2 regions of the Brevibacillus schisleri genome follow, and region 1 is predicted to be linked to the other one. Evidence: a T-box and tRNA genes for the amino acid it is inferred to sense, from the RefSeq annotation. Region 1 holds a T-box; the other holds one or more tRNA genes.
What was found. A T-box is a leader RNA that pairs with one kind of tRNA and senses whether it is charged. The one in region 1 lies ahead of trpS (tryptophan--tRNA ligase), so its partner is inferred to be a tRNA-Trp.
Positions count from the first base shown of each region.

Region 2: it encodes a tRNA-Trp, which carries the amino acid that the T-box ahead of trpS (tryptophan--tRNA ligase) is inferred to sense. The anticodon was not compared.

Region 1 covers NZ_JBVNDM010000001.1:1,413,197-1,428,561, forward strand. The annotation lists gene ACUUHJ_RS07270 (chitobiase/beta-hexosaminidase C-terminal domain-containing protein) at 1-4,933, shown strand, start outside; gene trpS (tryptophan--tRNA ligase) at 4,993-5,979, opposite strand; T-box leader at 6,104-6,380, opposite strand; gene ACUUHJ_RS07280 (TetR/AcrR family transcriptional regulator) at 6,512-7,102, shown strand; gene ACUUHJ_RS07285 (HXXEE domain-containing protein) at 7,118-7,654, shown strand; gene ACUUHJ_RS07290 (ArsR family transcriptional regulator) at 7,698-9,020, shown strand; gene ACUUHJ_RS07295 (M4 family metallopeptidase) at 9,177-10,763, shown strand; gene ACUUHJ_RS07300 (aminoglycoside phosphotransferase family protein) at 10,899-11,852, shown strand; gene ACUUHJ_RS07305 (hydantoinase/carbamoylase family amidase) at 11,998-13,221, shown strand; gene ACUUHJ_RS07310 (M20 family metallopeptidase) at 13,272-14,459, shown strand; gene ACUUHJ_RS07315 (alkaline phosphatase family protein) at 14,813-15,365, shown strand, end outside.
Region 2 covers NZ_JBVNDM010000001.1:1,180,857-1,196,221, reverse strand. The annotation lists gene ACUUHJ_RS06130 (alpha/beta fold hydrolase) at 1-491, shown strand, start outside; gene ACUUHJ_RS06125 (YiaA/YiaB family inner membrane protein) at 511-798, opposite strand; gene yhbH (sporulation protein YhbH) at 886-2,043, opposite strand; gene ACUUHJ_RS06115 (PrkA family serine protein kinase) at 2,120-4,018, opposite strand; gene ACUUHJ_RS06110 (hypothetical protein) at 4,376-4,576, shown strand; gene ACUUHJ_RS06105 (hypothetical protein) at 4,815-5,375, opposite strand; gene ACUUHJ_RS06100 (HAD family hydrolase) at 5,523-6,248, opposite strand; gene trmL (tRNA (uridine(34)/cytosine(34)/5-carboxymethylaminomethyluridine(34)-2'-O)-methyltransferase TrmL) at 6,274-6,744, opposite strand; gene ACUUHJ_RS06090 (ferric reductase-like transmembrane domain-containing protein) at 6,884-7,591, shown strand; gene ACUUHJ_RS06085 (amidase domain-containing protein) at 7,592-8,563, opposite strand; gene ACUUHJ_RS06080 (methylated-DNA--[protein]-cysteine S-methyltransferase) at 8,691-9,224, opposite strand; gene queG (tRNA epoxyqueuosine(34) reductase QueG) at 9,251-10,402, opposite strand; gene rnhA (ribonuclease HI) at 10,399-10,833, opposite strand; gene ACUUHJ_RS06065 (B3/B4 domain-containing protein) at 10,948-11,619, shown strand; gene ACUUHJ_RS06060 (purine/pyrimidine permease) at 11,635-12,966, opposite strand; tRNA gene ACUUHJ_RS06055 (tRNA-Leu) at 13,094-13,175, opposite strand; tRNA gene ACUUHJ_RS06050 (tRNA-Cys) at 13,184-13,257, opposite strand; tRNA gene ACUUHJ_RS06045 (tRNA-Gly) at 13,286-13,361, opposite strand; tRNA gene ACUUHJ_RS06040 (tRNA-Gln) at 13,369-13,443, opposite strand; tRNA gene ACUUHJ_RS06035 (tRNA-His) at 13,470-13,545, opposite strand; tRNA gene ACUUHJ_RS06030 (tRNA-Trp) at 13,573-13,646, opposite strand; tRNA gene ACUUHJ_RS06025 (tRNA-Phe) at 13,654-13,726, opposite strand; tRNA gene ACUUHJ_RS06020 (tRNA-Asp) at 13,768-13,844, opposite strand; tRNA gene ACUUHJ_RS06015 (tRNA-Met) at 13,908-13,984, opposite strand; tRNA gene ACUUHJ_RS06010 (tRNA-Val) at 14,063-14,138, opposite strand; tRNA gene ACUUHJ_RS06005 (tRNA-Glu) at 14,172-14,245, opposite strand; tRNA gene ACUUHJ_RS06000 (tRNA-Ser) at 14,250-14,342, opposite strand; tRNA gene ACUUHJ_RS05995 (tRNA-Asn) at 14,346-14,421, opposite strand; rRNA gene ACUUHJ_RS05990 (23S ribosomal RNA) at 14,474-15,365, opposite strand, start outside.

The sequences.
Region 1 (15,365 bases):
CATTAGCGACGAGCGCGGCATTGTGCCGAACGGAGGAAATGGCTGGGATACCAATAACAACGGCAATGATTTTATCACGGGGGCTCCTACCCCAAAAAACACGCAAAGCCCAGTAGAAGCGCCGCTACCAACAGACGTGACCGATAAGTTGAACGCTACGGAACTTATTTTTGATCATACTGATCCTATCCAAGCAACAATTCGCGGCTATGTCGGTCTGGGGCGAACTATCAAGGTTTATGCGAGTCAGCCTGCAGGAACAGGTAACGACACTCCTTTGGCCCAGCAAGATTCGGATGCGTCCGGACTGATCGAGCTGACTTTTGCCAATCCCGATCCAAATGCGCAGGGAGTCTATCTCACAGCAACGGAAGGGAGCAAGAAGGAAAGCACGAGCATCGAGCTGAGGCCAGCGGTAACCAGCCCAGCTATGATTCAGGATAAAGTCAGCCTGCAAGCATTGAACGGTGTGGGCGAGCTGCGAGGAGTAGCAGGTGCGGCAGCAGGGAATGCGATCCTGCGTGCATACGATCCGCAAAAACAACCGCTAATGCTTAGTAACAAAGAAACAAGAACGGCACAGGCGAACGGGTCATTTTCTTTTACAATTCCAAACATTGACCAGTTGGATTATATTCTCATAACGCAGCAAACAACTGGGGAATATGGCAAGTCGTTTGAGAGCCCGGAAGTTAGCATTACCAAGTCAGCCGTAGGTTCGACTACGATTGCAGAAGCAAGAAACACTCCGGTAGGCACGAACGTGATTGTCGTCGGAACGGTGACGGCGATGTTTGAAGCGGGCGGCCAAAACAACGTCTACTTCCAAGACGATACGGCAGGACTCGTACTTCGTGCGTCAGGGCTGACTGGCAAAATTGAGGTGGGAGACAAGATCCGAGCTACCGGAAAAATGAGTGATTATTATGGACTTGCTCAACTCGAAGCGCTCACCGATAACGTGGAAATGGTGCAAAAGCAAGCAGGTGTGCCTAGCCCGCAAGTAGTAACTTCTACTGATTTTGCAGCTGCTACAGGAGAGGCTTTGGAAGGCAAGCTGGTAACTGTGAAGGTGGTTACTGTCAAAACAGCATCAAGTGGCAATTACACGCTGGAGGATCAGCACGGTACGTTTGTGTCTCGACCGGATGCCTCTCTGACACTTCCAGTGAACAAGAGCTATGCAGCTATAACAGGCGTGGTGAACTACGACCGCAATGTTTACAAGCTGGTGCCGCGCACTGTGGCTGATCTCGTCGAGGACGAGAATAAAGTCCCGATGGTCACAGCCAGCCCAGCTGGTCCTATGGTGACAAAAGGAACAAAAGTCACGCTCTCGACGACGATGGCTGACGCTACGATCCTCTATACGGTAGATGGTTCAACGCCGAGCAGAGGGAGCATCAAGTATACGGGACCGATCCAGATTGATGCGGATACGACCCTTTCAGCCATAGCTGTCAAGGATGGTTACACAGACAGCAATCTAACGACCTTCCGCTATGTGATTCAAAAAGATCACATTCGTATCCATGACATTCAAGGAGCCACGCACCGTTCACCGATGGCGGATGGAACGGTGACCAATGTTCCGGGAATCGTAACGGCTATCGTCAGAAGCGGCAGCAATGTACAAGGCTTTTATATGCAAGACCCGCAACCGGACGCAGACCCCTTTACCTCTGAAGGCATTTACGTTTACGAGCCAAAAGCAACGGTCGCCCCTGGTGATGAAGTAACGGTTAGCGGCACGGTTAAGGAATACGTACCATCGAACAGGGCGGGCACAGACCTCACCCAGACGCAAATTGATGCAACCTCGTACGCCGTTGTAAATCCAGCAAAGGGACTCCCAGAACCACTCATCCTGGGTAAAGACAACTACGAATATCCGAAAGGAATTATCGACAACGACAGCCTCGGCAAATTCGATCCAGACCAAGACGGCATCGACTTCTGGGAAAGCCTCGAGGGCATGCTGGTACAAATCGACAATCCAATCGTGGTTGGCGAAACCAAGACGTTTACCAATCCACGCGCAACAGAATTTGTCGTCATCGATGATCGAGCCCATCCGAGTCAGCCGCGTACGCCAGCCGGCGGAGTGGTACTGGAAGCCAATGATTTTCACCCTGAGCGCATCACGGTATCGGACAAACTCGAATCGATTACCGGAGAGGTAAAAGTCGGCGACAAATTTGACGGACCGCTGGTAGGCATCATCGACTACAGCTTTGCGAATTACAAGCTGTTCCATACACGGTCATTTACGGTACAGCCAAGCCATTATGAGCCGCAAGTGACAAGTATTTCGCCAAAAGATGATAAGCTGACAATCGCTTCGTACAACATCGAGAATTTCTCGGCAAAAACCGATTCCGCCAAAATCAACCGCATCGCCGAGACGATTGTGGACAACATGAAGGCGCCGGATATTATCGGTGTGGTGGAAATGCAGGATAATAATGGACCAACGGACAATGGGCAAACAGATGCGACACAGTCTGCGGATGCATTGATCAAAGCAATGGAAAACAAAAATGGCCCGACTTACCGATACATCGATATCGCGCCACAGAACAATCAGGATGGTGGACAGCCAGGCGGAAACATCCGTGTCGGCTTCTTCTACAACCCAGGACGGGTACAGCTGGCAGCAGGAACGCCAGGCGGCGCGACTGATGCGGTGCAAATCGAGACACGAGATAGTGTAGCGCATTTGTCACACAATCCAGGACGGGTAGATCCGACCAATGCAGCTTTTGCTTCGAGCCGTAAGCCACTGGCAGCGGAGTTCATTTTCCAAGGCGAGCCAGTCATTGTCATCGCCAACCACTTCAACTCCAAGGGTGGAGATCAAGCGCTGTTTGGAAAAGATCAGCCGCCACAGCTGGTCAGTGAAGTTCAGCGAATGAAGATTGCCCGTGTGTTAAATAGCTTTGTAAAAGAAATTCATGCAGCGGAAGCGAACGCAAATGTTGTGGTGCTGGGTGATCTCAATGATTTCCCGTTTTCAAACCCGGTGCAGGAATTGGCAGATGGCGTTTTGACCAATATGGTGGAGAAACTGCCGAAGGGTGAGCAGTATACGTACGTGTACCAAGGGAACTCTCAGGTCTTGGATCAAATTTTGGTCAGCAACCATTTGGAGGATGACACGAAGGTTGACATCGTTCACATCAACGCTGGCTTGACCGAGAACGAGGGGCGTGTGAGTGACCATAATCCTGTCCTTGTCCAGTTGGACTTGAAGGATCGCGGCACGCCGGAAAAAACAGCACAAGAAGTGGCGGAAAGCATTACGCAGCTCACACAGCCCGCAGCGGGTGAGACACGCTTGAAGCTACCAGAAGTACCTCCAGGCTTTACTATCGCGATCAAGTCGTCTAGTGATCCAGCAGTCATTGCGCTGGACGGCAAAATTACACCGCCATATCGCCAGACGAATGTAGACCTTGTTTTGGAGGTCACGCGAGCGTCCGATCAATCGACAGCGGAAACTACAGCCTTGACCGTGCAGGTTCCAGCCAAGCCGGATTCCCCACCGCCAGTGACACCGCCGGACAGAACACCGACACCGGACTCGCAGCGAGAGTTGAACAAGCAAGCAGCTCAGGCCATCTCTACAAGCAGCGAGGAGAAAATCATTTTAGGACAGGTGGATCAAGTGCTCAGCCATCTGGAAAAACTTCTGGAGGCCAAGCAATGGACGCCAACTGAGAAATGGGAGACAGTCACGGATACAATCAAGACTGTACTCGAGGCAGTAGCCGAGCAGGCCGAGCGGGGAACCATCAGTGAAGAGACACTCCAAGATGTAACGAAGAGCTTTTTGGACAAAGCATTTGACCCGCTCACTGAAGATGGCATTGAGGATGAAGAGATTGCCCGCTTGGCACTTGCCTCCTTGACGAGCTTGGCGAAAACAGCACTGGAGCCGCTCGATGAAAAGGATATTTCCAAAGAGCTAGCCAAACATGTCCGCACACTGGCAGAAGAGCTTTTGAAAAAGCTTGGCACTGTCGTCGTAGATGATGGGGATGAGATCAAGGCAGATGATGAACAAGTAGATGAACTTCTGGAGATACTCGGGGAATTCATGAAAGCAGTCGAGTCCGTGAAAGAAAAGATCGGCTTTGCACCTGTGCTGTTCGTTCAGGTGAAAAAAGGCGATAAAGATGCGAGCGATACGGGTTCTCGCAAGGGAGAATCTGCTGATCCGACGGTGACCCTAGAACAGAAGCTCGTTGAACAATTAAAGGAAAAAGAGGTAGGCATTCGCGTAACCTTGGAGAGCGAGGCATGGGTAGAGGTTCCAAGCGCATATTTTTCGGCTCAACGTGCAAGGAAGTTTGCCCTCGCTCTGACAGAAGAAAATGGGAACGGGTGGAAAGGTGTGCCGAACCCTGGAGAAGCGTATCAATTGCAAGTGTGGAGCAATGGCAAAAAGGTGACCAGCTTCGGTAAAACAGGTTTTACACTGGGTCTGCCAGTCGCTGATGACACAAGCTCCAAGCTCCAAGCTTTCTCATACAAGAGCAATATATGGAGACCAGCAATTGGACTCAAGGGTAAAGCGATTCAGGTGACAAAAGAAGACGATCTAGGGATCTTTTCAGTAACGACCGCGGCCTCTTATGTCGTCGGGGAGAGTGCCCTGAAAAGGATTGAGATCGAGCCGAAATCTCTCAAGCTAGCCCAAGGGGAAGAAGCCCAGCTCAAGGTAATGGCGATTCTTGGTAATGATGCAGAAGAAGACGTTACTGAAGCGGAGGGTATCGAGTTCACATCCAGCAAGCCCGAACTGGTAGAGGTTGATGAGTCTGGACGTATTCTTGTCTTGGATGAAGCCAAACCAAGGACAAGAGTGACCATCACGATCAGCTACGCTGGCAAAACAGCCAAGGTAACTGTCACGGTTAAGAGCAATTAACGAAAAGAAAACGGGTTGGGAGAAAGCTTCCCAGCCCGTTTTTTTGTTGTGGAAATGGATTAGATACGTGCCATCCCCATCGCTTTTTCAACTTTGTACAACATCTCGTTCGCGACTTTATTCGCTTTTTCTGCCCCGGCAGTCAGGATACCATCCAGCTCAGAGGAGTGGAACAGCTGCTCAAAGCGTTCTTGAATCGGACGGAGTGTTTCTACGACAACCTCTGCCAGCTCGGTTTTGAATGCGCCGTAGCCTTTGCCCTCGTACATCGCTTCAATCTCATCCAGCGTTTTTCCAGAGCAGAGGGAGTAGATGGTCATGAGGTTAGAGACAGCAGGCTTCTCTGCTTTGTCATAACGCACAACGCTGTCGGAATCCGTTTGCGCGCGCTTGATTTTTTTCGTGATGGTGTCTGCATCATCCAGCATGGAGATGAAGGCGCCTTGGTTTGGATCGGATTTGCTCATTTTCTTGGTGCCTTCAGCAAGGGACATGATGCGTGCGCCAGTCTCCGGCAGGCGAACCTCTGGAATGGTGAAAATGTCGCCATAACGGTTGTTAAAACGAGCGGCTAAATCACGAGTCAGCTCCAGATGCTGCTTCTGATCCTCGCCCACAGGAACGAAATCAGTGCCGTACAGCAAAATATCAGCAGCCATCAATGGAGGATAAGCCAGCAGACCGCCTGGAATGGATTCGCCGCGTCCATCGGATTTGTCCTTGAATTGAGTCATGCGCTCCAATTCACCCAAGTAAGAGGTACACAGCATGATCCAGCCGAGCTTGGCATGGGCCGGTACTTCGGATTGGACGAACAGCGTCATTTTGTTCGGATCGAGGCCAACGGACAAATAGAGAGCCGCAAGACGACGGATGTTCTCGCGCAGGACAGCAGGCTCTTGTGGAACGGTGATCGCATGCTGGTCTACGATGCAGTAAAAGCAGTTGAACTGATCTTGAAGCGGAACGAAGTGCTTCATTGCGCCCAAGTAGTTGCCGAGTGTCATAATGCCGCTCGGCTGAATGCCGGAAAAGATGGTTTTCATGGGAAAGTTGCTCCTTTCAATCGTGAGATATGAATTCAAAAAGTCGACTTTTCAGGACTTCTTCGTGATCAAAAGTCGATTTTTTGAATGTCCGCTTTAAATACAAAAAGGTCCATCCGCCCTGGACAGGGACGAATGAACCGTGGTGCCACCCTTGTTATTTCACGCATGGAATCTCCATACGCAAAATCTCTTTGATCCGTACCGTTTCTGTGTAAGACAGCTTGATACGGTGTCCATTGTAACGTACGGACGTAACGCCAAAGCCTACTGCCGCCATGAGAGCGGGTTCGGTTTGGAGCTCGGAAGCCCATTCATCATTTCCTCAACACTGATTCGCACCAACCATCAGCTCTCTGAAGTCTCGCAAAATGACTACTCTTCTTCCTCATTGCCATCAAATGATACCCTTTGAGCAAATATTTTACATAGAGTGGAATAAAAAAGCAAGTAGGTCTTGACAAGAAAATCCAGAAGTTGTAAAAATAACTCAATAGTTACATAACTGATGAGTTACTTTTGGGGTGGAAAAATGACCAATGACAAACTGTCAAAAGGAGAGTTGAGTCGCAGTCGGTTGCTTGCAGCGGCAGCTTCTGAGTTCGCGGCAAAAGGCTTTCATCGCACACGGGTGAGTGACATCGTGAAAGCAGCAGGCTTGACACAGGCGTCGTTTTACCAGTATTTCGACAGCAAGGAAGGTCTGTATCAGCAGTTGACGGACACATTCGTCACCAAGCTGTGGGAATTGGCGGACAGCGGTCAAAAGGTAACGGCCTTGACGAAGGCAGATGTCTTCCATCAGGTACGGGAAAACTTGCTCGCCTTGTTCCAATTTTTTCAGGAGCAGCCTGACTTGACCCGGATTGTGCTGTATCAGGCAGAAGAGGCCGAAGAGCTGCATCGTAAGCTGGCTTCTATTGTTGCTGACAACTTGCGACAAAATCAGACTGCTGGGCATGTCCGTGTCGAGTTGTCTGTGGAGGTAGCGGCAGAGGCAATGATCGCAGTCGTAGACCGGATGACGACGCGGTATTTGCTGACGGGTGAGAAAACAGCGGAGGAGCTTGCAGATGACGCGGTATCTTTTTTGGCATATGGTATTTTGCAGACAAACGAATAGGAAGAGGGTGCTTGCATGCTGGAGCTGTCTCATCTGATTTGGCTGTTTTTAGTCGTTTTCATGTTTCATGATTTCGAGGAGATCGTGATGGTAGAAGGTTGGGTGCGAGCCAAGAAAGACATCATTAGACGGACTGTGCCGCAACGGCTTATGAAGATGCTGGAGCCGTCGCTTTCGATGAACACGGCGCAATTTGCCGTCGCAGTCTCTTGTATTTTCGCGGTTTTATCGGCAGCGGTTATCCTGACTGTCATGACACTTTCGTCTGGAACGTACCTTCCGTTTTTCCTGGTTTGTCTGCATGTGATGTTTCTCCATGTGTTCATACATGTTGGTCATACCGTTGTCCTTCGCACGTACACACCTGGTGTGGTAACGGCCGTGGTATTCGTTTTGCCGTATAGTTTATATACGTATGATCGATTGCTTGAGACTGGCTTTGTGACGTGGCCGTTGCTATGGAGTACATTGCCGTACAGCTTGTTGATCATACCTGTTTTGTACGTGGCACACCGGATTGGGGAGGCAGCAGGTAAAATGATCCCCCGATGAGAAAAAGAAAGGGAGTATGCTATCCTAGTAGGAAGAGATTGGTGTGAAAGAGGGAGTTTTGTTGAAGCTGCGACTAGGCGTAATAGGCGCCGATGATTCACTTGCCATCATCGAATCAGTCATGCGAGAGTTTCCTGAAATTGAATACTTGCCGATTGTCTATTGGAAAGAGGAGGAAATCCTCGATCTGATCATGCCACATGTGGATGAGGTGGATATGTGGCTTTTCTCCGGACAGGTCCCTTATGCCATGGTGAGCGAGTCAGGCAAGGTTCAAGTGCCGATGGCGTATGTGCCTCATCTCGGTGCGAGCTTGTACAGAACCTTGCTTCATCTGTCCCATCAATTGGGAGTCCGGGTGGAGGAAGTGAGCTTTGATACATTTTCATCAGAAGAACTGGAGCATTTTATGGACGAAGCGGGCATCGCTGGCGGCTACAAGTGGCTCAAGCATTACGAGGGAGCGATTTCAGCCGATGAACTGGCGGATTACCACGAACAGCTCTGGAGAGCAGGCAAGACAAAGGTGGCTGTCACCTGCTTGCGGACAGCAGAGTTAGAGCTGACACGAAGAGGTGTCCCTGTACATCGGGTCGTGCCGACGCGTGCAGGCGTGATTTCGGTCATTCACATGCTCTTGCGAACACACGAAATGCTTCACTTCAAAGATACCCAGATTGCCGTACAGATGATGGAGATTGATCCCTTTCGCGAGCTTGCCGGTGGCAATTTTTCTACAGATGAATGGCAAAATGCCGAGATCAAGACGATGGAAAAGCTGTTGCGTTACGCGAAGCATTTGCAAGGCTCATTGAAGACAGCGGGTCCCGGACGCTACGTTATTTTTACAACGCGGGGGAATTTGCAAGAAGTTACTCGCGATTATTCGACAATTCCCGACTTGGATGAGATGTTCGACATTCGTGCTGATCTGGTAACATGTGGGATCGGGATCGGCAAGACTGCTTATGAAGCGGAAATCCACGGTGGCGCGGCCCTCTTACACGCCAAAGAGCGAGGGAGCGGCAATTGGATGGTCTTTTTCGATGACAAAAGCGTCGTGGGGCCGCTCGGGCGAGACGAACAACTCACGTATCGGTACGACTCAGAGAAGCTGCAAGCACTTAGCCAGCTTACCTCACTCAGCGTCATGACACTGGCGAAGCTTGAATCCATCCTGAAAAAGCGCGGGTCTCAGGAGATTCATGCCCACGAATTGGCATCGCATCTACAAATATTGCCACGAAGTGCCAGACGCATACTGATTGAGCTGGAGTCAAAGGGTCTTGCGCAGGTCATCCGGGAAGAAAATCCGCACCCGCGGGGCAGACCGCGCAAGGTGTATCGGATCAGCTTACAATCGTAATTGTAATAAATTTACAAAAAATCATTTCTTTCAGGAAATGATTTTTTTGTCGTTAAAAAATTGTTCTCAAATTCACATTTATGACAAATAATAAGAGATGTAAACAACTATGAATTTACATAAAAAAGAATATTTTCCAAGGAGGAGTTAACGAGTATGAAGAAATCGGTTTTTGCAGTAACACTCAGCTTCGCATTAGGTACCACTACATTCCTTCCGTTGACAACGCAGGCCGCATCCGAAAGCATCGTGTATAGCGCTGAGTGGGATACCCCCGAATTTATCGGAGAAGAGTTCGAAGCAGAAGAGCTGGATGGCGAAGAAAAAGTTTGGGGATTCCTGGAGCAGTATCAAGACTCCTTCCGTATTGATGGAGATGTGAAAGATCACTTTAAAGTGCTAGATGAAGTGACAGACAATGAGACAGACATGACTCACTACCGTGTACAAGAAATGTACGAGGGCATCCCGGTCTATGGTTACCAGCAGACGATTCACGTAAACGAGGATGGAAATGTAACGGCATTCCTCGGTAACTACGCGCCTGACCTGTCAAACAATGATACGCTGACGGAAAAACCAAAACTCAAGGCAGACAAGGCGGTCAAAGAGGCCATCAAGGATTTGGAGGATGAGATTAACGAAAAAGTCGAGAAGTTCGAGGTGAAGCCAAAAGGGGAACTCTACGTGTACATCCACGAAGATGAATCGTATTTGGCTTACGAAGTGGAACTGAATTTCCTCGATCCGCTGCCAGGGCGTTGGAAGTATTTCATCGATGCAAATTCTGGTGAAGTCATTAACAAATACAATATGCTTCATGAGATTACAGGAACGGGTACAGGAGTACTGGGTGACACCAAATCGTTCGAAGTAACGAAAGTAAGCAATAACAACTACACGGCGAAAGACACGACTCGCGGCAAGGGAATTGAGACGTACACTGCACGCAATAGAACCAGCCTGCCAGGTACTCTTGGTTCTGACACAGATAACAATTGGACAGATGGAGCGCTTGTCGACGCACATGCGTATGCACAGAAAACCTACGATTACTACAAAAACGCACATAACCGCAACAGCTTTGACAATAATGGTGCGAAATTGATCTCCACAGTCCACTACAGCAACAGATATAACAACGCATTCTGGAACGGTACGCAAATGGTATACGGGGATGGAGATGGAAGCGTATTCCGCCCATTGTCCGCTGGATTGGATGTCGTTGCTCATGAATTAACTCATGCTGTCACAGAACGAACAGCCAATCTGATCTATCAAAACGAGTCAGGTGCACTGAACGAATCCATTTCTGATATCTTCGGGGCCATGATTGACGACGACGATTGGCTCATGGGTGAAGATGTATACACGCCAGGAACGCCTGGAGATGCACTGCGCTCTCTCGAAGATCCAACCGTTGCTGGTGATCCTGATCACTACAGTGATCGATACACAGGTCCAAATGACAACGGAGGCGTACACACGAACAGCGGTATCAACAACAAAGCAGCATATCTCCTCGCAGAGGGTGGTACACACACCGGTGTAACGGTCACAGGCATTGGTCGCAATGACACAGCAAAAATCTACTACTACGCCCTAACAAACTATCTCAATCCAAACTCTAATTTCTCCGCTATGCGACAAGCAGCCATTCAATCCGCAACAGCTCTTTTCGGTGCTAATTCCCAACAAGTAAAATCAGTAAAAGCTGCGTATGATGCAGTAGGCGTGCAATAATCACTGAGATATTTCGTGACACGAAATAATTTCCATACTAGTAAAAATTGTCTTGCTCCTTGTGGGGTAAGGCAATTTTTTGTATGTTGGTAGTAATTTACAGCGTGTGAATATGGAGTTAGAAAGGAGTAGCTCATGGATCATTTCAAAACCATATTGCGACACCATTATGATATAGACGCTGCTGATGTTCTTCCTCAACAAGGAGGATGGTCAGCACTTGCTTATAAAGTCATCAGCGACCAGCATTCCTATTTCTTGAAGGTCTATGAAAAAAGCAGAGCATCAACGCCCAAGTGGACAGCGCTGATCGATAAGTACGTTCCCATTATCCAGTGGCTATCACGCCAGACCAGACTACAAGGCAAACTTCCAGTTCCACTACTGACAAGAAATGCAGCGTATAAACATGAAGACGACATGGGCATCTATCAACTGTTTGAATATATGGAGGGGAAAACCATCGGGAGCCAAGCATTAAGCACGATGCAAGTCAGCCAGCTAGCAGAAATCATCGCGCAGTTGCATTTGTACGGGGAAGAGATCCCGGTCAGTACGGCTGCGATCAAGGAAGACTTCCACATCCTATTCGCCGAGCAGTTTAGAGAAATGCTGAACGAAGATATCTATCGTCTGCCAGATGATGTGAGTGAAATTGTCAAACCTTTTGCCAGCATACTGGCTACGCGCTTGAATGATTTGGAGATGATTGCCGAGGAATTGCGAGGCAGTGAGGTGAAAATGAAGCTTTGCCATACGGACATTCACAACTGGAACCTAATGCAATCTGGTCAACAGCTCATTCTCATAGACTGGGAAGGATTGAAGCTGGCTCCAGTAGAAGCAGATCTGATGTTTTTGGTAGATCAGCCGTTTTTAGAGGAGTTTATGGCTACCTATCTGAAGACACATACAAATTATGTCGTCAATCGACAAGCGCTGGAATTCTATCAAATCCGGCGTAGGTTGGAAGATATATGTGAACTGCTAGAGCAGCTTTTGTTTGATGAGCAGGAGGAAGAGGATCGAGTAGGGACGATTAGGCATTTGAAAGGAGAATTGAGTAAGGTTGATAGGAGACGAACATGATCGACGTTACTTATTTGAAAAGATTATTCAGCGCTTCTTGTCGAGTTATGCCTCCTTTTCAAAATAGACAGACTATTATACAATTAAGGACATAACCGTTAATCAACCGTTATTGACTCTACATAGAAAGGGGGAGTGACTCGTCATGATCAATTCGGATCGATTGTGGGATCGATTGGGACAGCTTGGCAACATTGGGAAGCAAGAGGCGGGCGGCATTACGCGGTTGTCTTTTACGCCTGAGGAGCGGGCGGCAAAAGATCTCGTCACAGGCTTTATGAAGGAAGCGGGTCTCACCGTTCGCGAAGATGAGGTTGGGAATTTGATTGGCCGAAAAGAAGGGAAAAATCCAGCCGCTCCTGTCGTTTTGGTTGGCTCGCATATCGACTCCGTACCAAATGGCGGCGATTATGACGGTCCCCTTGGCGTACTGGCTGGGGTAGAAGTTTTACAGACGATGCAGGAACAGGGAATCGAAACAGAGCATCCGATCGAAGTCATCGCGTTCACGGATGAAGAAGGAACGCGTTTTGGTTATGGGATGATCGGCAGTCGTGGTATCGCTGGTCTGATCAAGCGTGACGAGCTGGAACAAGCAAACAAGAATGGGGTCACGATTGCCGAAGCAATGCGGCAAACGGGGCTTGATCCGGACCGCACCAGTCTCGCCGCGAGAACGCCTGGAAGTGTGAAAGCGTATGTGGAGCTACATATCGAGCAAGGCAAGGTACTGGAGAGCCGTGGGCTATCTGTTGGGATCGTGACAGGAGTGGCGGGCCCGCTCTGGTTGAATTTCGTGTTGGAGGGAGAAGCCGGTCATGCCGGGGCAACGCCGATGAATTTGCGCCGTGATCCGTTGGCAGCAGCCGCTCAAGTGATGCTTGTCATCGAGGAAGAAGCCGGACGGACAGGAACCAGTGTAGGGACGGTTGGAAGGCTGCAAGCTTTCCCGGGCGGGGTGAATGTTATTCCGGGACGAGTCGAGTTTTCGCTTGATTTGCGCGATGTGGACGAAGCGATCCGCGATGAAGTGGAACAGCGCATTTACGAACGAGCAGAAGCGATCTGTGCAAAGCGTAATGTGACGTTGAAGGTAGAGCTACTGCAACGCATAGCTCCTGCTGTATGCTCGGACGATATCCAGCATGCTGTAGCCGAAGCGTGTGAGGCAGAAGGCTTGGAAGCATTTAGACTGCCGAGTGGCGCAGGGCATGATTGCATGCAGCTCGTTGGGCTGTGCCCGGTTGGCATGATTTTCGCCAGGTCCAAGGATGGCATTAGCCACAACCCGGCAGAGTTCACGACAAAAGAGGATTGTGCGAACGGCGCACAAGTACTGTACCGCACCGTTTTATCCTTAGCAAAATAGGTATAAGAGATAGTAAGTGGGGGAGCCACGTAAATCAGGAGGAGAGCGGCATGACAGCAACGGCAGTGGTAACGCTTAATAAGGCGGTCGAAGAAATCAAGGATCAGGTAATCGCATGGAGACGGTATTTGCACGAAAACCCTGAATTATCTTTCCATGAAGAAAAAACAGCACAGTTTGTATACGAGACACTTCTTTCTTTTGGCAATCTGGAAATATCCAGACCGACGAAAAACAGTGTGATGGCCAGATTGATCGGTTCCCAGCCGGGGAAAGTCCTCGCCATGCGCGCCGACATGGACGCATTGCCGATTACGGAAGAGAATACGTTTGAATTCGTATCAAAAAATCCCGGCGTCATGCACGCATGCGGACACGACGGTCACACGTCCATGCTGCTCGGAACGGCAAAGCTACTGTCTGGGATGAAGGATCAGATCAAGGGAGAGGTTCGTTTCTTCTTTCAGCACGCGGAGGAAGTATACCCGGGCGGAGCGGAAGAAATGGTACAGGCAGGCGTCATGGACGGCGTAGACATGGTAATTGGTACGCATCTGTGGTCGACGATGGAGTTTGGGACAGTAGGTATCTGCCCAGGTCCGATGATGGCCGCTCCTGATACGTTCTGGATCACTGTTCTTGGAAAAGGCGGACATGCGGCGCTCCCACATGAAACGATCGACAGCATTGCGATTGCGGCACAAGTGGTGACCAATCTCCAGCACATCGTATCCCGCAATGCCGATCCGCTCGATAATCTGGTTCTCTCTGTCACGCAATTTGTGGGGGGAACGACACATAACGTCATTCCGGGAACGGTAGAGATTTGCGGGACAGTCCGCAGCTTTGACAAAAATTTGCGCGAGTCTGTTCCAGGACTCATGGAACGCGTGATCAAAGGCATTACAGAAGCACACGGCGCAGGGTATAAGTTCAAGTACGAATTTGGCTATCGCCCGGTTATCAACGATGCCGAAGTGACGAAATGGATGGAAGAGGTCGTAGAGGAATCTCTGGGAGCGGAATGGGTAGAGCATATGCGCCCAACCATGGGTGGCGAGGATTTCTCGGCCTTCCAGCAAAAAGCGCCAGGCTGCTTCTTCTACGTCGCTGCCGGAAACAAAGAAAAAGGCATCACATATCCGCACCATCATCCACGTTTTACAATCGACGAGGATGCGCTCGAAGTCGGCGTCAAAATGTTCGTCAACGCGGCAAGAAAAATCGTGATGGAATAGGCAGAATGAAAAATGGCGTAAACTAATCCAAAAGTAAGGCAGCTTGTCAATGCGGCAAGCTGCTTTTTTACGTTTCTCTCTAATCTGGGACTCAGGTTGTGGTACGGAATGTGTATTTAGTTGTGTTTAAGGTTGTATAGTTGTGTATTTAACTTGGAATTCATTGTTTTTTCTTTTGGTTTTAATAAACCCTCAACAATGCAGCTATAAAATGAATGCAAACAGACCTGGATTCTTTCTCAGTGATAGGAATCGGGGCAGAAAAGGGAGGCTTGATCATTATGTAAACAAGTGATGAAGCAAATCAAGACGATGAAAAGAAAATGAATTGAGATCCGAGGAGGAGAGACACCATGAAAAAAATCCTGAACCCAAAAGGAATTGCTGCGCTTTTAACAGCTACAACTCTCGTTACCGGTGGAGTCATCGTACAAGCGCCATTTCTGAATTCGTCAGTTTATGCCGCAGCAAAGGAGGCGAAAGAACTCTCATCTGAAAAGCAACTCTATCGTTTCCTGTTTGAAAATAGCATAGAGGATAGCTCAGAATCTCACCATCCTGTGCAAGTGTCCGGAACACCAACGTTCGTGGAAGGACGTGTAGGATTGGGGAAATCCATTCATTTCCAGTCGACCTCAAAAGACAATGCAACCTGGATAGATTTAGGTGAAAATGACGAGATGAAGTTTGGGGAAACACAAGATTTCACTATTGCCTTCTGGGTGAAATCTCCTGGCGTTGATGCTGATCCTGGCATTATCTCCAATAAAAACTGGTCAAGCGGTGGTAACGTGGGTTGGTTCATCGGACTGCAAGGGTCTACGTTAAAGTGGAATTGGCGCACATCCGACAGCTCCCGTCTCGATGCAACGATTCCAAACATTGCGGATAATGCATGGCACTATG
Region 2 (15,365 bases), 230 kb from region 1:
ATTTCAAGCCCCCATTCCAAGTTGGCCCAGAGCAGGAAGAGCGTTATGTGAGCGCCATACTCTCTACGAGAATAGGAGAGGATTTTTACCCCGGTACCTTTGAATACGTAAACGATTGGCCCGGCGTTGCTCCGGGAACGACAGGGATTACGAATGCGATTTCTCCCAAATACGTAAATTTGTCCGGGATTGTCCAGATGGAGCCGAAGTGTCCGATTTTATGGATTCGCGGTGCAGATGATGCCATTATCTCGGATCAGTCGCTTGCTGATTTCGGTACGCTGGGCAAGCGTGGCTATGTCCCCGGCTGGCCGGGGGAAGACGAATATCCCCCTCAGCCGATGGTCTCCCAAATTCGTGACGTGCTTGAACAATATCAGCGCGCTGGTGGTTCCTATCAGGAGATTGTCATGGAAAATGTGGGGCACGCTCCACATATCGAGAAAGCAGAGGAGTTTATCGAGCTCATTCGAAAAACCGTCAGGGCATGACTCTGACGGTTTTATTGGGCTATTTCGGCGTTTCTTTCTCCACTTTCGATACCTTCAAGTTAAATTCTCTTTCCTGCTCCTCAATAATCGCTCGATCCTCTGCATTATCTCTCACTACTTTTTGTGTCAAAATCGATCCAACTGCTACCAGAAGCATACATGCGATATAATACCCCTTTTCGTGCAGCTGAAGACCCGTCGCATTGTATAAACCGATGGAAAATAGCAGTACACCTGCGCCCAATGTAAAGTATGCCAAGAAAGTGAAGGCTCCCGTGTTGCGCATCCGATGCTTTTGTGGATACATAGTAACACCCCTCACATTTTGTTCATCCGACTCATACAAACAAATACAAGTCAACCGGACGATTTCTCGCCCGGTTGCTTCCATGGACTACCTCACAGCTTCTTTCTTGCCAAAGAAAGTACGCAATGCCTTGTATACCTCGCCCTTTTCCCGAATGACACAATGCATGAATTTCGGCTCCTTGATGTGGCGATACGCTGACATAAGAGTGCTGTGCCTATTATACTGATTCACTTCCCCATAGCCGAACATGTTGCATCTCTCCATGAGCTCTTTTACCAGCTTTACGCAACGTTCATTGTCAGACGTGAGGTTGTCGCCATCGGAAAAATGGAACGGGTAAATGTTGTACTGCGATGTCGGGTAGCGGCTATCGATGATCTCCAACGCTTTTTTGTAAGCAGAGGAGCAGATCGTCCCCCCGCTCTCCCCTTTCGAGAAAAAGGTGTCCTCCGTCACTTCCTTCGCATCCGTATGATGGGCAATGAAGACGATCTCGACCTTTTCATACTTGGTGCGCAGAAAACGTACCATCCAGAAGAAAAAGCTGCGGGCGATATACTTTTCAAACACACCCATACTACCCGACGTATCCATCATCGCAATAATGACAGCATTGGAATGAGGCTTGATGATCTCTTCCCACGTCTTGAAGCGCAGATCATCATCGGTGATCCCAAGCTCCATATCACTGTAGCCTGCCAGCGCATTTCGGCGAATGGCCGCAATCAGCGTACGTTTTTTATCAATGTTACCCATCAAGCCCTTTTTCCTGACATCATTGAACCGGGTCTCTTCCACGACGATTTGTTCCTCGTCTTTTTGTTGAAGGTTCGGTAGCTCCAGCTCTGCGAAAAGCATCTCCTGCAATTCTTCTACGCTGATTTCAGCCTCATAGTAGTCTACACCTGGCTGATCGCCCGCTCCCTGCCCCTTTCCTGGCCCTTGCTCCGGATCGCCGTCACGGGCTACGACATCGCCTACCTTACTGTTTCCTTTACCTTGACCGCCATGTTTTCCCTTTTGGAAGTTAAAACGCAATCGGTATTCATCCAGGGAGCGAATAGGGATCTTAATGACTTCCCGACCATTCGACATGATGATGTTTTCTTCACTGACGAGATCGGGCAGATTTTTTTTGATCGCTTCTTTCACTTTTTCCTGGTGTCGATTTTGGTCCTGGTACCCTTTGCGGTGCAGCGACCAGTCTTCCCGGGAGACAATGAACGATGATTCATCTTTCATGCCGTCTCCTCCTAGCAACTGGCGCAATCTGCGCCGAATATGATTATGACGTTCCCCTCATGTCGCCAACGTTCTGTCATCTGTTCAACAGGCTTCCCACGTAGCGCAGTAGCTCATTTGCGCAAACCGGGCAATATTGATGCTCTTCGATAAGACGCTTGGTAACCTCATTAATTTTCTTGAGCTGATGCTCATCCGGTGTTTTGTTCGAGGTCGTAATCTTGACGACATCCTTCAGATCGGCAAACAGCTTCTTCTCGATAGCTTCCCGCAGACGATCATGCGTGCTGTAGTCAAAACGCTTCCCTTTACGTGCATAGGCCGAGATACGGATGAGAATTTCTTCACGGAAGGCCCGCTTGGCATTTTCCGAGATGCCGATTTGCTCCTCGATGGAACGCATCAGGCGCTCATCTGGATCCATCTCCTCACCGGTAACGGGATCACGAATTTTATTCATGTTGCAATAAGCTTCCACATTGTCCAAATAGTTATCCATGAGCGTTTTTGCCGACTCTTCATAGCTGTAGACAAACGCCTTCTGCACTTCTTTTTTCGCCAGCTCGTCGTATTCCTTGCGCGCGATCGAGATGAAGTTCATATACCTCTCCCGCTGCTCCTTGGTGATGGACGGATGCTGGTCAAAGCCTTCTTTTAACGCCCGAAGAATATCAAGCGCATTGATGCACTCCGTGTCGCGACGGATCAGTGCACTGGAGATACGGTTGATGACATAACGCGGATCAATACCGGACATTCCTTCATCGGCATGCTCGTTACGCAGCTCTTCCAGATCGGCTCCCTTGAAGCCTTCCACCGATTCACCGTCATACAGCCGCATCTTTTTCAGCAGATCGGCCCCTTGTTTTTTCGATTCTTTCAAGCGGGTCATAATGGAAAAGACTGCTGCTGACCGGAGCGCATGCGGTGCAATATGCACATGCCCCAAGTCGGATTGCTTAATTAATTTCGCGTATATTTTTTCTTCGTCACTGACACGCAGATTATACGGCATCGGCATGACGATAATCCGAGATTGCAGTGCCTCATTTTTCTTATTCCCAATAAAAGCCTTGTACTCCGATTCGTTCGTATGCGCAACAATCAGCTCATCTGCAGAAATGAGGGCAAAACGACCTGCCTTGAAGTTTCCTTCCTGTGTCAGCGACAGGAGATGCCACAAAAATTTCTCGTCGCATTTCAGCATTTCCTGGAATTCCATCAATCCTCGATTGGCTTTGTTTAGCTCCCCATCAAAACGATACGCACGAGGGTCAGACTCAGAGCCGTACTTCGTAATCGTCGAAAAGTCGATACTCCCCGTCAAATCGGCAATATCCTGTGACTTCGGATCAGAAGGGCTAAATGTACCGATCCCGACACGATTGGCTTCGGAAAACAAAATCCGGCGAACTGGGAAATCCTCGATGCACCCTCCGAATTCGGACTCCAGCCTCATCCGGTTATAGGGCGTTAATTCTCCTTCAATCTTGATGCCCAGCTCTTCTTCTACCTCTGGACGCAGCTCGTGCGGGATAAGATGAAGAGGCTCTTCGTGCATGGGGCAACCATCAAGTGCAAAGATCGCTCCGGCTTCCGTCCTGGAGTACTCCTCCAGTCCCCGCTTGAGCATCGTCACGAGCGTAGACTTACCGCCACTGACCGGGCCCATTAAGAGCAAGATGCGTTTACGAACATCCAGACGACGCGCAGCCGAGTGGAAATATTCCTCCACTAGGCGCTCAACAGAACGATCCAATCCGAAGATTTCTCGACTAAAAAATTGATACGAACGTGAGCCGTCCTCGTTCTCTTCAACCCCCGCGCTTTTAATCATGTTGTAGACGCGTGAGTGCGCCGTCTGGGCAATTTGCGGATTTTTACGTACTAGTTGCAAATATTCGGCGAATGTTCCTCTCCACATCAGGTTTTCTTCGCGGGCCCGGTGCTCAGCGATCCGTTTTAAAATGTCCATGTTCGACACTCCTCCCTCTTAAGCCCCTCTCTCTTCCCAACGACAATGTACTCTCATGTATATGTCCGCCTGCGGTCACGCATTCACGTGCAAGCCGTTTTCTCCGGTTGCCAACAGGCTCTTACAGCCTTTACATATGTGTATGCGCGACATCAGCACAAGTTTCAGCAATCTTCCCATAAAAATACGGCACATTGCTTTTTGGCGGCTTGGAAGATTACGGAATTGTAAGGTTTAACAAGCGTAGCTGTAAGTTGATTCGATAGTTTGTAATCCCTCTCCCCCTGTAAAATACAATCATAAGCAACATACACGGAAAGCCAATACGGATTGGCGTAAAATATTGGAGGAACGAACATGGACATCCAAACAGAACGCATTCAAGTGAAAAAAGGACTTTATTTGACCGGCATCGCAACCTTGGTGATTCTCTCGGTATTTATTTACCAAGCAGTGACAGGAATGGAACTCGATACAGGAGAAATACTGAGTGTGCCCATTTCGCTTTGTGCCTTCTTGAAACTCGTGAATGACCATCGAAAATTGTCACTTACGTAAGGGAGCAACAGCTTTAAGGCGTTTGCAAAGTGGGCAGGCTACGCTATAATGGGAGTAGTTTGTTTACGAAAGGGGCTGTCAAACGTGGGTACATTTATCGTAGCATTGGTCTTCGGAGCTTTTCTGTTTTTCATTCTGACAGCTGGCTACAACGAGGACAAAACCTGGAACCTGTAAGAAGCATCCAGGGAAAAAAGCAGGCGGCCTACTGTGGCAACCTGCTTTTTTTGTTTTCTTGTTATTTCTTATTCTCTTTCTTTTCTGCTTTTTTTGCTTCGATTTCTGCCTTGATTTCTTTTGCGCTCTTACCTGCTGTTTCAACGCCCCACTTGGCAGCCTTTTCTTTCAGATTCGTGAGCTGTTCTTGCTTCTTCGCTTCTTTTGCTGCCTTTTTCTTGGCGTTTGCTGCTTTCTTTGCGGCTTTTGCTTCTTGAATAGCCGCTTTTACTTCCTTCGCTGTCTTACCTGCCGTATTAACGCCCAGCTTTACAGCCTTACCGTTTAGCTTCGCGAGCTGTTCTTGTTTCTTCGTTTCTTTTGCTGCTTTTTTCTTAGCGTTTTCTGCTTTCTTTGCGGCTTTTGCTTCTTGAATGGCGGCTTTTACTTCCTTATTTGTTTGATCCGTGGTTTCGACGCCCCACTTGGCAGCCTTCGCGTTCAGTTTTACTCTATTTTCTTCCTTTTTCTCCGCTTTCGAGTGCGTAGCTGTAGCATCCGCTGCTGTATCCGCCGCAGCCACTACAGAGATACCACTAAACAGCAAGGTAGCCATAACCAGAGACGAAACAAGTTTTTTCATGCAAGATTTCCTCCTTTTATTATGTAAAACGTAGTTGTACACCCCTTAGCCTACCTGATGATTTTGGGAAAAGTATGTGAAAAAGCAGGCTTGGCCATTTTTTCAAACGGACAACCTGCTTCTCGGTTATACTTTCATAATGATTCCTTACCCTGCAAACACACCGCTTTTTTCAGAAATCGCCGTAAACAGCTCTTCTAATGATCCCCGCTGATCGACCTGATACTGAGGCTCACCACGGTCTTCCATCCAATTGGTTACCAGAAACGTTTTCATTCCCAGCTTGGATGCGACCATGTCCTCCTGCATGTGATTCCCGACCATGACACAATCTGTCGGCTCAACCCCAAGCTTTTGGCAAATCTCATTATAATAACCAGGATTCGGCTTCGTGAAATGCGATTCCTCGTAGACAGTGACCAACTCGAAATCATCCGGGGACATCCCGATCCAAGCGAGGCGATGGTGAATCGCATCCCGCGGGAAAACAGGATTCGTCGCTACTGCAATCCGAAATCCTTGCTCTTTGGCGGCAGCAATAATCTGCTTTGCCCATGGCGAAGGATACGTCAGGTGAGACAGTGTCGGAAATACATCGCGATAAAACGAATCGAACAGAGGCCATATTTCCTCTCGATCCCACTCACTGTGTTCCGTAAAATGTTCGATAAAAACTTGCTCGTTCGTCTTGTCGGGCTCTTGGTTCATGATCATTGCTTTGGTCGCATCCCAAACCAACGCCAACAGCTTTTCGGTATCGTACTTATCTCCGACATGACGGCCTACTTCAACCAAGTAATTTTTGACAAAGGGTTCTGTCTGCATCTCTAATAGTGTACCGTCCAAATCAAACAGGATGGTGTTCACAGTCATAATCGATCTCTCCCTCCCAAATGCCTTACGATAACGATGGAAAACCTAACTGGCGAAGTCCCTCAAACAAGACAATTGCTGCACAATTGGACAGGTTCACAGAACGGGTCGCACCGCTCATCGGGATACGAATAGTCTGTTCCCGATATTTTTCTGTCAGCTCTTCTGGCAAGCCTGTTGTCTCCTTGCCCAAGATAATGTAGTCGCCATCCCGGAAGGCAACGTCCGTATACAACTTGTCCCCCCAAGTCTCCACAAAGTAAAAAGTGCCCGCCCCTTCTCCTTGTGCCTCAACAAAGTGCTCGAAGCTCTCATGATGGTGAACGTTAACTGCATGCCAATAATCGAGACCAGCTCGCTTCAGGTAACGATCGTCTGTTGAAAATCCTAGTGGATGAATCAAATGCAGATGCGCTCCTGTCGCTGCACATGAACGGGCGATATTTCCCGTATTGGCAGGGATGAGCGGCTCATGCAAAACAATATGTAACGGCATATCTGAAAATCTCCTTGTAAATTGCGAACTTGTTACCAGTACATGTCCTATTATACCACCGTGCCCAGCTTCTGTAACAAATGGAGTGCCTGCTGCATCTAATCAGAAAACTTTGGCTATCGAAAGGAGTGCTGATTGGATGGGGACACTCACTTCATTGGGGCGACGCCTTGTCGCACATGTGAGCATCCTAAGTTTGATCCTGCTAGGTGCCAGTTGGATGTGGGCTGATTTTTCTTCGTTCCCTGCCATGGAAACATGGAGCATGCTTCTCGGCTATCTCTCATTTATTTTGATTGGCTGCACCTTATTGATTGGTCCACTCCAGTCCTGGCTCCCTGCTGGCTGGATGACTATCAGCTTGTCCATCCGCCGAGATATCGGCATATGGACTGGGCTAACTGGACTGCTGCACGTCATTCTTGTGCTCGTCCTTTTTGAAAATGAGCCTCGCCTGATGATCATACATGAAAACCGTTCAGAAAAGGCTGATGGATGGCTGGGTCTGTTCTTTGTCGCTTCCTCTGATCCGACTACGTGGCCATCTCCAAACTGGACCCTTACAGGCGTTGCGAACTACCTTGGGCTGTTTGCCTTTTTCATTCTACTAGCCCTGTGGCTGACATCTTCTGCACGGGCAGAAAAATGGCTGGGTGGCTCCAGTTGGAAAAGGCTCCATCTCGCCAATCCATGGCTTTTTGTCATCGTCTTGTTCCATGGCTTGATTTACATCCAATCCATTAAAGGAGAACCGCATACCTTTTCAGACATGCTCGTTTTCGCAGCTATGATTTGGGTGGTTCGCAGCATCGCTTTTATACGAAGAGCTTGTTATCGCAAGAGGTAATTACACCCCTCTTATATGAAAGAAAGCATAGCGCATGTTGGGCGTATAGGCTGTTGAATCCTCATATGCCCAGTAACGCATGCTGCTATCTGTCGTATGGGCATTCACTAACGGCATCTGATTCGCGTCTTTTGCGACCACGATCGTATTGTGCTGAAAACGCCCATCTCCGTTAAAATCATAACAAATGATATCACCTGGGACCAATTCGGCCGCAGAGCTTTTCGTAACTGCCCGCATAGGTGCTCCACCCGATTTCAAAAGCAAATACAAGCTATGCGCGACCGTCCAGCTATAACTCCAAGAGGCGCCTTTTCCCGTGCGAATCCACCAGCCCTTGCCCATCTCTTTAGACATCAGCATAGGGATTCCGCCTGCGTGTAAACATTGCGAAATAAAGTTCGTGCAGTCATCCGTAAAACGAGGATACACGGGATTGGTCGTGTTCCAGTAGCGTTCCGCATACGCGACTGCATTTGCAGCATTGTACCCTCCCGCTCCATGCACGATCAGCATCGGTTGGTCGATGGCATCCTCGACGCCTGACACAACGATGATAGGCTCCTCCTCCTCTTCCTCGATCACCAATTTTTGATCACCATTCGACTCCCTTGCCCCGATGATCGACCACTTTTCGTTCGTTTTGAGCAACTGGAGCTGAAACAATCGTTTGTTTGCCTCTTTGTACTTGGTTTGCTTAATCCCTAGCGTTTTATTTTCTTGCCATTGAACCGTTATTTCCATGGTGGCATCAGTATCTACCCAGCACATGGGTGTTACTTGTCCCTGGACTGCCAATAATTTGACTCCCCGTTCCTCAGCTCTCTGCTTCTCCCGGTTCAGTCGATTCCACTCTTCCTGTACGCCAGAATCTTCTGTGCAATAAAAAGGCAGCAGCCGCTCATACTTTCCATCCATAGATGACTGGTGAACTGCTTGAAAGTATTGCTGAACAAATTCACGCCACTCCACTTTCCCCTCCTCCTTTCCGCCTCCAGAATGCGACAAAGCCCATGAACTGTTCATCTCAATGAAGAATATGTCGTTCGTGGAGCATTCAGAAGAAAAAGAAAAGCTGTCCGAGCAAGCAGACAGCTTATTAGGAAGAAGCGTGAGCAAAAAGTGGACCTTCTTCTAGGGAAAGTAAATATTCTTTAATGAATAAGCCACCGCCGTACCCGACCAAGGCACCATTCGAGCCAATGACACGATGGCACGGTATAATGACAGGAATCGGATTACGATTGTTCGCACCGCCAATAGCCCGAACGGCTTTCGCCGCTCCAATTGCCAAGGCAATATCTTTGTAAGAACGAGTTTCTCCATAGGGAATGTTCGATAGCTCATTCCATACAGACTTTTGAAAGGGAGTTCCGTACAATACGGTTTGAACATCAAACCTCTTGCGCTTGCCTGCAAAATACTCTTCTAGCTGTAATTTTGCGGGCTCATTAATCGCATCGTTACGCGTTGGGGTAATCCCTACGAACGTTTTTTTGCACCAGCGCACAAGTGGCTCCAATCCGTCTTGTTCATTGGCAAACTGAATGTAGCATAGCCCTTCTTCTGTAGAAGCCAAGAGCAATGGTCCAATCGGTGAATCCATCATGGTATAGCCTAATTCCTTTGCCATTTAACGTCCTCCCTCTATTGTTCAAACTAAGCCTGTTCACGGATCATGCTCAGGCCTTTTTCTATCTCTTCCACCACCTCGGGTGACGCCTCTTTTGCTTTTGCGGTAATGAGCGCCTCTTGTGCCTGCTCTCCCCCGATTTTTCCAAGCGCCCATGCAGCAGTTCCTCGGATGACTGGACGAGGGTCTTCATATAAAAGACGCTCCAAATGAGGAACAGCTGTCCGATCCTTGAAATGCGCAAGTGCTAGTATGGCATTGCGCTGAATGGGCTTTTTGCCCCGCCAAGATGAAGAGGATTGGCCGAACTTTTCCTTGAACTCCTTATTGCTCATCTGGAGTAGCGGAATCAATAAAGGCTTGGCAATCTCCGGGTCAGGTTGAAATTCAGCATGATGGTCGTTGTCGATGCGGCGATTCTTCGGACATACCGTCTGACAAGTGTCGCAACCATACAGCCGATTCCCGATTTTCCCGCGGAATTCATCTGGAATAAAGTCTTTCACCTGTGTCAAATAAGCTACACATCGCTGTGCATCAAGCTGCCCGCCCTGAATCAAGGCTCCGGTCGGACAAGCGTCTACACATATATTACAGTCGCCACAGCCTTCTTCGATTGGTTGGTCGCTTGGCAACGGAAGATTCGTTACAAGCTCCCCCAAGTACACCCATGATCCGAACTCCGGCGTTATGATGGCGCAGTTTTTTCCTACAAACCCAATCCCGGCTCGCTCGGCTACCGCACGATCAGACAGTGCTCCCGTATCTACCATGGATTCGATCCGAGCCCCTGGCTCCAGCTCCATAATGAATCGCGTCAGCTTGTCCAGCTTGTCGCGCAGAACGTGATGGTAATCGGTTCCCCATGCTGCACGGCACAAGATTCCCCGATATGCACCAGGCTCTGACTTTGGTGGATTTTTGAGCTTGGAAGGGTAGGCCAGCGCTATTGAAATCAGCGAACGTGCCCCGTCCAACAACAGTTCCGGGTTCGTCCTCTTTTCTAAATCAGGCTCTTCAAATCCAGATTCATAACCCTTTTCCCGATGTCCAAGAAGCCGTTCTTTTAAGGTCGTGAATGGATCGGCACTGGCAAACCCGATCTTATCGATTCCGATTTCCTTTGCATAATCAATGATGGACTGCTTTGTCTGCTCCCAGTACAGCAAGTCGTTCACAGTTGTTTAATCGCTCCTGTCGCCAATTCGTCGCAGCGGTTATTCCATTTGTTGTCGGCGTGTCCTTTGACTTTTACGTACTCTACCTTGTGGGTGTCCATCAATTGCAGCAGTTCTTTCCATAAGTCCTGATTTTCCACCTGCTGGCCTTTACTATTTTTCCAGCCGTTTTTCAGCCAGCCTTTATACCAGCCTTGCTTGAAACAGTTGACCAAGTATGCACTATCACTGGACAGCGTCACCTTACAAGGCTCCTTCAATGTAGAGAGCGCCTTGATGGCCGCCATCAGCTCCATTCTGTTATTCGTTGTATGTGGTTCGGCACCGGACATTTCCTTGATGTGTTGGCCGTACATCAGTACAGCTCCCCAACCACCTGGTCCTGGATTGCCGGAACAAGCTCCATCTGTATAAATCTCAACCTCACGCATCGTCATCGTCAGGATTCCCTCCTCTGTTCTCTTCTATTGTATCGAAGCTTAGTCGCTTCCACAAAAATTTTTTGTTATACTACCAAAAATAGGTTCAGTAAGGAGTGTCTATCGATGAAAGTTCAGCTAGATCCTTCCGTGTCCGATCGTCTGCCGCAATTTTCTCTCGGCATTTTACAATACAGCAATGCTTCCGTCAGTGACTCCCCAAAAATGCTACAGGGCCGTATCAATTATTATGTGGAGAGCTTGCGGCTGGATCACGACACCGCAAACCTGACAGAAATAGAAGGCATCCGCGAGTGGAGAGCCTGCTTTAAGCAAGTTGGTATCGATCCGTCCAGATACCGCCCTTCCTCCGAAGCATTACTTCGCCGGCTGTTGCAGGGAAATCCTTTTTTCTGGATCAACAGCGCCGTTGATGTGAATAATTTTTTCTCGGTTTTGCACGCGCTTCCGTTCGGGATTTATGACGTCAATCACTTAGCGGGTGATATCACTTGTCGACTCGGCCACGCCGAAGATGTCTATGAAGGATTAAATGGACGCGAAGTCAACATGGAAGGAAAACTACTGCTCGCCGATGGTAACGGCGCATTTGGGAGTCCCATTGTCGATTCCAAGCGTTCATGCGTAACGGAACAAAGCCGCGCTCTCCTCCAGGTCATCTTCTTCCATGAAAAAATGGAACCATCTAAAAAAGAAGAAATCGTAGGTTCAGTTGGTCGCATGTTTACGGAAATCAACGGTGGCGAGCTGACTCACTCCTCTATCTTTACTGCCTAAGAAAAAGACGGCCCGTCATGCAGCCTGGCCGTCTTTCTTTACGCTATCTTCTTCCTTTTTTCTAAAAACGATATGTTCCAGGACCAGGCACACAATAACGCCGAGCAATAAGCCATTTCCGAACAAGAAGCTAGCTAATGCAGGGAGTTTCTGCCAAGCTACAGCAGGTACGAACATGACTCCGATCCCGACCAAAAGCGAGCTACCCCCAACAATTATCGTGCGTTCGTCCATCTTCACATTTACGTAATCCTTCAACCCGAAGCCCAGCAGTTGCGTATAGGAAATGAACATCGCTGCATATGCCACTGGAGTAGGCAAAGCCGCCAAAAAGTGAGCAACAGTGGGAAGTAGCCCAATCAGCATCATCCCCAGCATTGCAATCACAAAAGGCAGGCGCGAAGCCATTTTCGTTGTTTGAATAACCGCTGCTGCCAAGGAAAGTGGAATCATACCTACCACACCGCTCAAGCCTGACAGGAAATGGGATACCCCTGTAAAAATACCACCGCGATTGTACTGCTTTTCAGTAGGCACCGTATCTGTCGCTTTTCCCATAACCGACAAACTCGTCATGAGGTTTGTCAACAGAACGAATCCTGTCAGCATACTCGTTAATACAACGCCCCAATCCCAGCGTGGGGGTCCCCAAAAGAAAATAGAAGGCCATGAAAATAATTGCTCAGTAGTCCGGACAGGTTCTGTCCATCCAAGCAGCGCGTACACGATCCAGCCCCCAACCATGCCAAACAAAACGGCAAAACTGGAGAATCTCTTCGTCCGCATAATGAACACAACAAGGGCTACGATCCCTATGGACACAAGTGCCACACCCGGTTGTACCTCCCTTGAATGCTGAAAACCAATACCGAGCATGCCTGTGAGAATGTTACTACACAAAGAAACAGCAAGTAAAATCATATACGTACCTGAAACCAACGGCGTAAACCACTTCTGTAATTTGCCAATCCAGCCTAATAAGCCAAAAATGAAAAAGAGTAGACCTGCTAATATCATACCCACTTGAAAGGATTGACCAATTTCTTGTGGATGTAGACCCATGCTCGTTCCGAGTTGAGCCAAAATGATAAAGATCCCCCACCATAGTCCAGCCGGACCTTCTATCATCGGATAACGGTGTCCAATCCAAACTTGCAGTAGTGACGCGAGTCCAATGTAAAACATGGTCTGCTGCATCAGCTTTCCAATTTCATCAGCCTGTAAACCGTACATATCTCCAATCATTAGTGGTACTGCCACACTGCTGGAAACAGTTACGATCATCCATTGTAATACGGACAGCGTTGTAATCCCCATTGGCGGCTTATCTTGCAGTTTGTAAAACACCTCAACCACCTCGTCTTTTTGCGTACACAAGTTGTCTATTTCCCTGTCTACACTATGTGCATATTAAAGCAGAAAAAAACCCCAATCATCAAGATATCTTGACATTCAGGGTTAGCCTGTAAAAGTATGGTGCCGGTGAAGGGACTTGAACCCCCACGGTTTCCCTCACGATTTTGAGTCGCGCGCGTCTGCCATTCCGCCACACCGGCAAATATTTTGGAGGAGGCACCCGGATTTGAACCGGGGGTGAGGGTTTTGCAGACCCGTGCCTTACCACTTGGCTATGCCTCCATGATATAAGGTAAAACAATTTGAGAAATGGAGCGGACGAAGGGTCTCGAACCCTCGACCTTCGCCTTGGCAAGGCGACGCTCTACCAATTGAGCTACGTCCGCATTTTAATGGCTGGGGTACTAGGATTTGAACCTAGGAATGACGGAGTCAAAGTCCGTTGCCTTACCGCTTGGCTATACCCCAATAAGTAATCCCCAACTATAAATTTATGGGGCGATCGATGGGACTTGAACCCACGAGTGCCGGAGCCACAATCCGGTGCGTTAACCCCTTCGCCACGACCGCCATGATTACTACTATTGTTTTGAAAAATGGCAGGGGCAGTAGGAATCGAACCCACACCAAAGGTTTTGGAGACCTTCGTTCTACCGTTAAACTATGCCCCTATAAAGGTGGCTCGGGACGGAATCGAACCGCCGACACGAGGATTTTCAGTCCTCTGCTCTACCGACTGAGCTACCGAGCCTTATATCCATGCTTTACGCGCCAATTTCATTTGATTAGAAATGGCGGAGCTGACGGGACTCGAACCCGCGACCTCCGGTGTGACAGACCGGCGTGAACTCCAACTTCACCACAGCTCCATATTTGTTTGCACCCACTAGGTGCTCCGATCCTACTTGATCAAGTAGAGTAAGTAGAAAATTTGGTTGCGGGAGCAGGATTTGAACCTGCGACCTTCGGGTTATGAGCCCGACGAGCTACCGAGCTGCTCCATCCCGCGATAGTCAGGACGACTGAGTGTCAGTGTTACCACAGGACGTGGCGCTTTTAGCTGACCTTCCTTGTCCTTTGATATAAATGGTGGAGGCTGACGGGATCGAACCGCCGACCCTCTGCTTGTAAGGCAGATGCTCTCCCAGCTGAGCTAAGCCTCCAAATCACCTACAAACATGTAGGGATTTTCTAGGTGACCCGTAGGGGATTCGAACCCCTGTATGACAGCGTGAAAGGCTGCTGTGTTAAACCGCTTCACCAACGGGCCAAGATGGCGGATGGAGTGGGATTTGAACCCACGAGACGGTTCGACACCGCCTACACGATTTCCAATCGTGCTCCTTCGGCCGCTCGGACATCCATCCATATGGCTCCTCGGGACGGACTCGAACCGCCGACCGATCGGTTAACAGCCGATTGCTCTACCAACTGAGCTACCGAGGAACGTTGAAGGTTTATTCCTTCAAAACTGAATACGCATGATTGCTAAGAGTGTGTGGATAAGTCCTCGACCGATTAGTATTCGTCAGCTCCACGCGTTACCGCGCTTCCACACCGAACCTATCAACCTCATCGTCTATGAGGGGTCTTACCAGCTTGCGCTGTGGGAAGTCTCATCTTGGAGGGGGCTTCACGCTTAGATGCTTTCAGCGCTTATCCCGTCCGCACATAGCTACCCAGCTGTGCCACTGGCGTGACAACTGGTGCACCAGCGGTGCGTCCATCCCGGTCCTCTCGTACTAAGGACAGCTCTCCTCAAACTTCCTACGCCCGCGACAGATAGGGACCGAACTGTCTCACGACGTTCTGAACCCAGCTCGCGTACCGCTTTAATGGGCGAACAGCCCAACCCTTGGGACCTACTTCAGCCCCAGGATGCGATGAGCCGACATCGAGGTGCCAAACCTCCCCGTCGATGTGGACTCTTGGGGGAGATAAGCCTGTTATCCCCAGGGTAGCTTTTATCCGTTGAGCGATGGCCCTTCCATGCGGAACCACCGGATCACTAAGCCCGACTTTCGTCCCTGCTCGACTTGTAGGTCTCGCAGTCAAGCTCCCTTCTGCCTTTACACTCTACGAATGATTTCCGACCATTCTGAGGGAACCTTTGGGCGCCTCCGTTACCTTTTAGGAGGCGACCGCCCCAGTCAAACTGCCCACCTGGCATGGTCCTCTCGCCCGATAAGGGCGACGAGTTAGAAACTCCGTACATCAAGGGTGGTATCCCACCGACAGCTCCACAGAGGCTGGCGCCCCTGCTTCTCAGCTTCCCACCTATCCTGTACATGATGCACAAAGTTCCAATACCAGGCTACAGTAAAGCTCCATGGGGTCTTTCCGTCTTGTCGCGGGTAACCTGCATCTTCACAGGTATTATGATTTCACCG